One region of the Streptomyces sp. NPDC051109 genome, then DNA from elsewhere that is predicted to be linked to it. Evidence: riboswitches for the same ligand, from Rfam matches in the RefSeq annotation. Region 1 holds a riboswitch; each other region holds the start of a gene.
The links. Region 1 has a riboswitch for thiamine pyrophosphate ahead of thiC (phosphomethylpyrimidine synthase ThiC). Riboswitches for the same ligand answer to the same signal wherever they lie in the genome.
Positions count from the first base shown of each region.

Region 2: linked by a shared signal. The riboswitch ahead of thiO (glycine oxidase ThiO) and the one ahead of thiC (phosphomethylpyrimidine synthase ThiC) in region 1 are both predicted to bind thiamine pyrophosphate.
Region 3: linked by a shared signal. The riboswitch ahead of ACIBAD_RS13250 (thiamine ABC transporter substrate binding subunit) and the one ahead of thiC (phosphomethylpyrimidine synthase ThiC) in region 1 are both predicted to bind thiamine pyrophosphate.

Region 1 covers NZ_JBITFF010000013.1:54,411-56,671, forward strand. The annotation lists gene ACIBAD_RS23505 (YibE/F family protein) at 1-1,168, opposite strand, end outside; TPP riboswitch at 1,241-1,386, shown strand; gene thiC (phosphomethylpyrimidine synthase ThiC) at 1,381-2,261, shown strand, end outside.
Region 2 covers NZ_JBITFF010000026.1:27,194-29,454, forward strand. The annotation lists gene thiO (glycine oxidase ThiO) at 1-923, opposite strand, end outside; TPP riboswitch at 1,068-1,180, opposite strand; gene ACIBAD_RS32710 (FAD-dependent oxidoreductase) at 1,286-2,261, shown strand, end outside.
Region 3 covers NZ_JBITFF010000005.1:455,805-458,065, reverse strand. The annotation lists gene ACIBAD_RS13250 (thiamine ABC transporter substrate binding subunit) at 1-956, opposite strand, end outside; TPP riboswitch at 1,045-1,149, opposite strand; gene rlmN (23S rRNA (adenine(2503)-C(2))-methyltransferase RlmN) at 1,176-2,261, opposite strand, start outside.

The DNA of each region.
Region 1 (2,261 bases):
AGGCCAGGACCAGGGTGTTGACCACCGATGCGATGTGGTCGCGGCCGATCCGGATGGCCGCACGGTACAAGGAGCGGGACCCCATCGACGGGTCGGCCTGGTGGAGTTCCCAGACCGCCGAGGTCTGGGTGACCGTCACGTCGTCCAGCACACCGAGGGATCCGATGATGATGCCCGCGAGCAGCAGGCCGCTCATGTCGATCTCCGGGTAGAGCCCGTGGATCAGCCCGGTGTTGTCGTCGGTGTTTCCGCTGAGGAACGCCCAGTCGACGAACACCGAGCCCAGCAGCCCGATCAGCAGCAGCGAGGCGAGCGTGCCCAGAACGGCGACGGAGGTACGGGCGCTCAGTCCGTGGCACATGTAGAGCGCGATGAGCATGATCGCGCTGGCGCCGACGACCGCGACGACCAGCGGGTTCGAGCCCTGGAGGATCGCCGGCAGGATGAAGAGTGTCAGCACGCCGAAGCTGACGACCAGCGCGATCAGAGCGAACAGGCCGCGCATCCGGCCGACGACGACCACCGCTACCGCGAAGATCGCGGCCAGCACCGCCAGGGGCAGCTTGCGGTTCACGTCGACCACGGAGTACTGGAGATCCCGGGGCGCGTCCGGCGCGTACGCGACGACCACCTCTTGGCCGTCCTTCAACTGCCGTGGTGCGCCCGGCTGGACGATCTCGAAGAACGTGCGGCCCTTGTCGGGTCCGGTGGTGACCTCGATGGTGGCCTTCTTGCACTCGCCGGTCTGCGCGGCCTTGGCCTCGCGCCCCTCCGGGGTGGAGACACTGCCGGTGGCCGGCACCTGCGAGGCGTTCACGGATTTGCAGTCGACCTGTTCGAGCGCGGTGACGACGCCCTGCTGGGTCTGCCGGTCGAAGCCCACCCCGGAGCGCTCGTGGGCGGGTGCGCCGCCCGGCCAGAGCACCACCATGCCGACGAAGACGGCGACGGCGAAGGGGATCAGGACCGCCGCGATGACCTTGCGCAGGTGCTTCGAGACGGGGGCCGCTGGTCCGTGGCCGTGGGAATGACCGTGGGAGTGGCCCTGGGCCGGGCCCTGGGCATGTCCGTGGTCATGCCCGTGGTCATGCCCGTGGCCCCCGTGTGCGTGGTCGTTGTGACCCGTGGGCTCGGTGGGCTGGGTGGGAGGCTGCGGCGAGGACGTCACCGGCAGATCATCGCAAGAGTTGAGGGGGCCCACTGTTCAGCACGCCACAGATGACGCTAGCGTGGGGGCACCTTTGCACAACGCGGGAGCTCGGAGCACCGGGCTGAGAGGGCGCTGATCACCGTACGCGCAGCACACATGCGTGCGGGAAGAGGCTGCGTCGACCGCCGAACCTGTTACCGGGTAATGCCGGCGTAGGGAGATCAGGTCTCATGACCATTCATGACGCACGCACGCCTGCCGTCAGCCAGGACGGCGACGGCCCCACCGAGCGCCAGCCGGGCTGGCACAAGGGCTACGTGGCGGGCTCCCGCCCCGACATCCGGGTGCCGGTCCGCCAGGTCCACCTCACCAATGGCAAGGACGTGACGCTCTACGACACGTCCGGGCCGTACACCGACCCGCAGATCGAAACCGACGTACGGCGCGGCCTGCCGCCGCTGCGCGAGAACTGGATCATCGGCCGCGGTGACACCGAGGAGTACGCGGGCCGCCCCGTGCGCCCCGAGGACGACGGCATCAAGCACACCTCGCCGCGCGGTGGCCTCAAGAACCTCGACGCGGTCTTCCCGGGCCGCCCGCGCCAGCCCCGCCGGGGCCGTGGCGGTGCCGCCGTCACGCAGCTCGCGTACGCCCGCCGCGGTGAGATCACCCCGGAGATGGAGTACGTCGCGATCCGCGAGAACGTCTCCCCCGAGGTCGTCCGCGAGGAGATCGCCGCCGGTCGCGCGGTGCTCCCCGCGAACGTGAACCACCCGGAGATCGAGCCGATGATCATCGGCAAGCGATTCCTGGTGAAGGTCAACGCCAACATCGGCAACTCCGCGGTCACCTCCTCGATCGAGGAGGAGGTCGACAAGATGACCTGGGCGACGAAGTGGGGCGCCGACACGGTCATGGACCTCTCGACCGGTCGCAACATCCACACCACCCGCGAGTGGGTGCTGCGCAACTCCCCTGTCCCGATCGGCACCGTGCCGCTGTACCAGGCGCTGGAGAAGGTCGATGGCCGTGCCGAGGACCTGACCTGGGAGATCTACAAGGACACGGTCATCGAGCAGGCCGAGCAGGGCGTCGACTACATGACGGTCCA
Region 2 (2,261 bases), on a different contig from region 1:
CGCAGTCCGGCCCGCGTCTCGGTCAGCGGCAGCTCGGTGATGCCGGGCACCAGTTCGTGGGCATCGCGCAGCAGCTCGTACACCCCGCCCGCGGTGACCGTGGTGTCCCAGCCGAGTTCCTCGCTGGTGGCCCCGACGACGAGCTCGCCGTTCTCGCGCGGCACCAGGTAGACGTGGCTGCCGCGGACCACCGCCCGTACCGTCCGCGACAGGAACGGCGCGTACGCCGCCGGCACCGCGAGGCGCAGCACCTGTCCCTTCACCGGCCGTACGGGGGGCAGCACCTGCGCCGGTACGCCGGCCAGCCGGCCGCTGAGCGAGCCGGCGGCCAGGACCACCTGGTCGGCGCGCAGCTCCGTACCGTCGTCGAGCCGCGCGCCCACGGCCCGGTCGGCGGCGGTCAGCAGCCGCTCCGCGGCCGCCCGGCGGATCTCCGCGCCGGCGCCCTCGCAGGCGGCCAGCAGCGCGGCCGCCAGCCGGCGCGGATCGACCTGGTGGTCGCCGTCCACGCGCAGCCCGCCCCGCACGCCGGGGGCCAGCATCGGCTCCAGGCGGCGGCACTCGCGGCCGGTGAGCCACTCGGACTCCAGGCCGCAGCGGCGCTGGAGGGCGTGCAGTTCGCGCAGGTGCAGCCGGTCGTCGGCGTCGAGGGCCACGGCGAGGGTGCCGCAGGCGCGGTAGCCGATGTCCATCCCGCCGCTGGCCTCGGCCAGCTCGGCGGCGAACTCGGGGTAGCGGGCGGCCGAGGCGACGTTGAGGCCCAGCAGGGTCTCCTCGCCGTAGTGCAGCTCCGTGACGGCGGCGAGCATGCCGGCCGCGACCTGCGCGGCGCCGCCGCCGGGCGCCGGATCGGCGAGTACCGTCCGCAGTCCGCGCCGGGCCGCCCGCCAGGCGGTGACCAGGCCGATGATCCCGCCCCCGATGACGAGGACGTCGGACCCGGTGGACCCAGTGGACCCCGTGGACCGAGTGGACCCTGTGGACCCAGTGGACCCGGTGGACCGAGTGGACCCTGTGGATCCGGTGGACCCCGGGGATCCCGCTCCGGATCCCTTCCGAGATGAGTGCATGGGCGTCCAGCCCCTCCCTTCGCCGGCATGACCCGGATCAGGTTCGTACGGTCGGAGGCCGCTCAGCCTCCCTCTCAGCCCGGTCCGCCCGGACTCCCGCGATAGGTAACAGGCGCCAGCCTAACCCCGGCGCCGGGGGCGGGTAAGGCTGCCTCCCCGGCCGCCGCGCCGGGCCACTGTTCCTGACGAGGTGTCAGATCGCTAGGCTGGGCGCTGTGAGCGAGCAGACGGAACAGACTCAGAGCGGCGTCGTCATCGTCGGCGCCGGAATGGCCGGGGTGCAGACCGCGGTCGCGCTGCGGGAGCAGGGGTGGCGCGGCCCCGTGACCCTGCTGGGCGCCGAGCCCCACCAGCCGTACGACCGGCCGCCGCTGTCGAAGGCGGTGCTGCTCGGCAAGGCCGAGGACTCCGCGTTCGACGTGGACTTCGAGGGGCTCGGCGTCGTGCTCCGGCTCGGGGTGGAGGTCACCGGGCTGCGGGCCGCCGAGCGCGAGCTGGACACCGAGGCGGGCCCGGTCCCGTACGAGGTGCTGGTCCTGGCGACCGGCGCCGAACCGCTGACCCTGCCCGGCTCCGAGGGCGTCCCCGGAGTGCACCTGCTGCGCACCCTCGACGACGCGGCCCGGCTGCGGCCGGTGCTGGCCCGGACCCCGGCGACCGTGGTGGTCGGGGCGGGCTGGATCGGCGCCGAGTTCGCCACCGCGGCCCGCGAGGCGGGCTGCGCGGTGACCGTGGTCGAAGCTGCCGACCGGGTGCTGGCCGGGGCGCTGCCCGCGGAGGTCGCGGCCCCCATGGCCCGCTGGTACGAGGAGTCCGGGGCGGCCCTGCTGACCGGAGCCAAGGTGTCCTCGGTGGAGTCCGGGCGGGTCCTGCTCGCGGACGGGCGGGAGCTGCCCGCGGGCGCGGTGGTCGTGGGCATCGGGGCCCGGCCGGCGACCCGGTGGCTCGCGGACTCGGGGGTCGAGCTCGGGCCGGAAGGCGCGATCGTGGCGGACGAGTACCTGCGCACCTCCCTGCCGGGGGTGTACGCGGTCGGCGACTGCGCGTCGTTCCCGTCGGCCCGCTACGGGGCGCGGCTGCTCGTGCACCACTGGGACAACGCCCTGCAGGGGCCGCGGGTGGTCGCGGCGAACATCGTGGTGGGGAAGGCGGCGCAGGTCTACGACCCGGTGCCGTACTTCTGGTCGGAGC
Region 3 (2,261 bases), on a different contig from region 1:
ACGAACATCTGGAGCGGCATGTCCTCCTGGAACTTCTTGCTCAGCAGGAAGTCGAGGAGCGCCTTGCCGCCCTCCTCGTTCTTCGCTCCCTTGAGCAGGCCCGCGAACTCGACCTGCCGGAAGCAGGTGCCGGTGGCCACGCCCGTGGGGGCCTCGGCCGGCTGGGGCTCCCCGTACAGGACCTCGACCGGCGGGCTGGAGGCGTACGAGACGACCAGCGGCCGGTCGCCCTTGGCCTTCTTGCCGCCCGCGGAACCGGAGAAGCGCTCGTTGTAGGCCTGCTCCCAGCCGTCGACGACCTCGACTCCGTTGGCCTTCAGCTTGCTCCAGTAGTCCTTCCAGCCGTCCTCCCCGTACTTGCCGACGGAGGCGAGCAGGAAGCCGAGGCCCGGCGAGGAGGTCGCCGCGTTCTCGGTGACCAGCAGGTTCTTGTACTCGGGCTTGACCAGGTCGTCCAGCGTCTGCGGCGGGGCGAGCTTCTTGTCGGCGAAGTACGCCTTGTCGTAGTTGACGCAGATGTCGCCGGAGTCGATCGGGGTGACCCGGTGCTCCTTGTCGAGCACGTACTCGGGCTTCACGTCGGCCAGGCCCTTGGCCTCGTACGGCGTGAAGATCCCGTTGTCGAGGGCGCGCGAGAGGAGCGTGTTGTCCACACCGAAGAAGACGTCGCCGCGCGGGGAGCCCTTGGTGAGGATCTCCTGGTTGAGGGCGGCGCCCGCGTCCCCGGACTTCAGGACCTTGACGGTGTAGCCGCTCTGCTGCTCGAACTCCTTGAGGACCGTGTCGGTCACGTTGAAGGAGTCGTGCGAGACGAGCGTGACCGTCTTGGACTTCGGCGCACCGCTCGCGCCGGCCCCGGACTCGTCCTTGCCCTTGCCGCCGCCGCACGCGGCGAGCGTGCTGACACCGAGGGCCGCGGCCAGCGCCGCACCCGCGATCTTCCTGGTGGTGCTCACGGAACATTCCTCCTGGGTTGACCAGGAGAAGACGCGGCCCTGCCCGGGCGCTCCGGTGGAGCGGGGCGCCCGGGCAGGGCGCAACAGCTTGAGGTGGTGACCGAACTTCCTACCCAGAATGACCTGGGCAAGGTTCAGAGGGTCTGCGGCGTTGCCGCACTCTCAGCGCTGTGGCGCTCCCCTGTCGGAATATGAGTATTCAGATATACGCGGGTCAGCCTACCGCTCGCTCGCGGCGAGCTGACCGCAGGCGCCGTCGATCTCCTGGCCGCGGGTGTCCCGGACGGTCACCGGGACGCCGTGGCGGGCGATGGCCTCGACGAAGGCCTTCTCGTCCTCGGGACGCGAGGCGGTCCACTTGGAGCCCGGCGTCGGGTTCAGCGGGATCAGGTTGACGTGGACGCGCTTGCCCTTGAGCAGCCGGCCGAGGAGGTCGCCGCGCCAGGCCTGGTCGTTGATGTCGCGGATCAGGGCGTACTCGATGGAGATACGGCGGCCGGACTTCTCGGCGTACTCCCAGGCCGCGTCGAGGACCTCGCGGACCTTCCAGCGGGTGTTCACGGGGACGAGGGTGTCGCGCAGCTCGTCGTCCGGCGCGTGCAGCGAGACCGCGAGGCGGCATTTGAAGCCCTCGTCGGCGAAGCGCAGCATCGCCGGGACCAGGCCGACGGTGGAGACGGTGATCCCGCGCTGCGACAGGCCGAGGCCGTCGGGCTCGGGGTCGGTGAGGCGGCGGATGGCGCCGACGACCCGCTTGTAGTTGGCCAGCGGCTCGCCCATGCCCATGAAGACGATGTTGGACAGGCGGGCCGGGCCGCCGGGGACCTCGCCGTCGCGCAGCGCGCGCATGCCGTCGACGATCTGGTGGACGATCTCGGCGGTGGACAGGTTGCGGTCCAGGCCCGCCTGGCCGGTGGCGCAGAACGGGCAGTTCATGCCGCAGCCGGCCTGCGAGGAGATGCACATGGTGACCCGGTCGGGGTAGCGCATCAGCACGGACTCGACGAGCGTGCCGTCGTGCAGCTTCCACAGGGTCTTGCGCGTGGTGTCGTCGTCGCACGAGATGTGCCGGACGACGTTCATCAGCTCGGGCAGCAGCTCCTGCTGGAGCTTCTCCCGCGAGCCCGCCGGGATGTCGGTCCACTCGGCCGGGTCGTGCGCGTACCGGGCGAAGTAGTGCTGCGAGAGCTGCTTGGCCCGGAAGGGCTTCTCGCCGATCGCGGCGACCGCCTCGCGACGCTCCTCGGGCGTGAGGTCGGCGAGGTGCCGGGGCGGCTTCTTGGCCCCGCGAGGGGCGACGAAGGT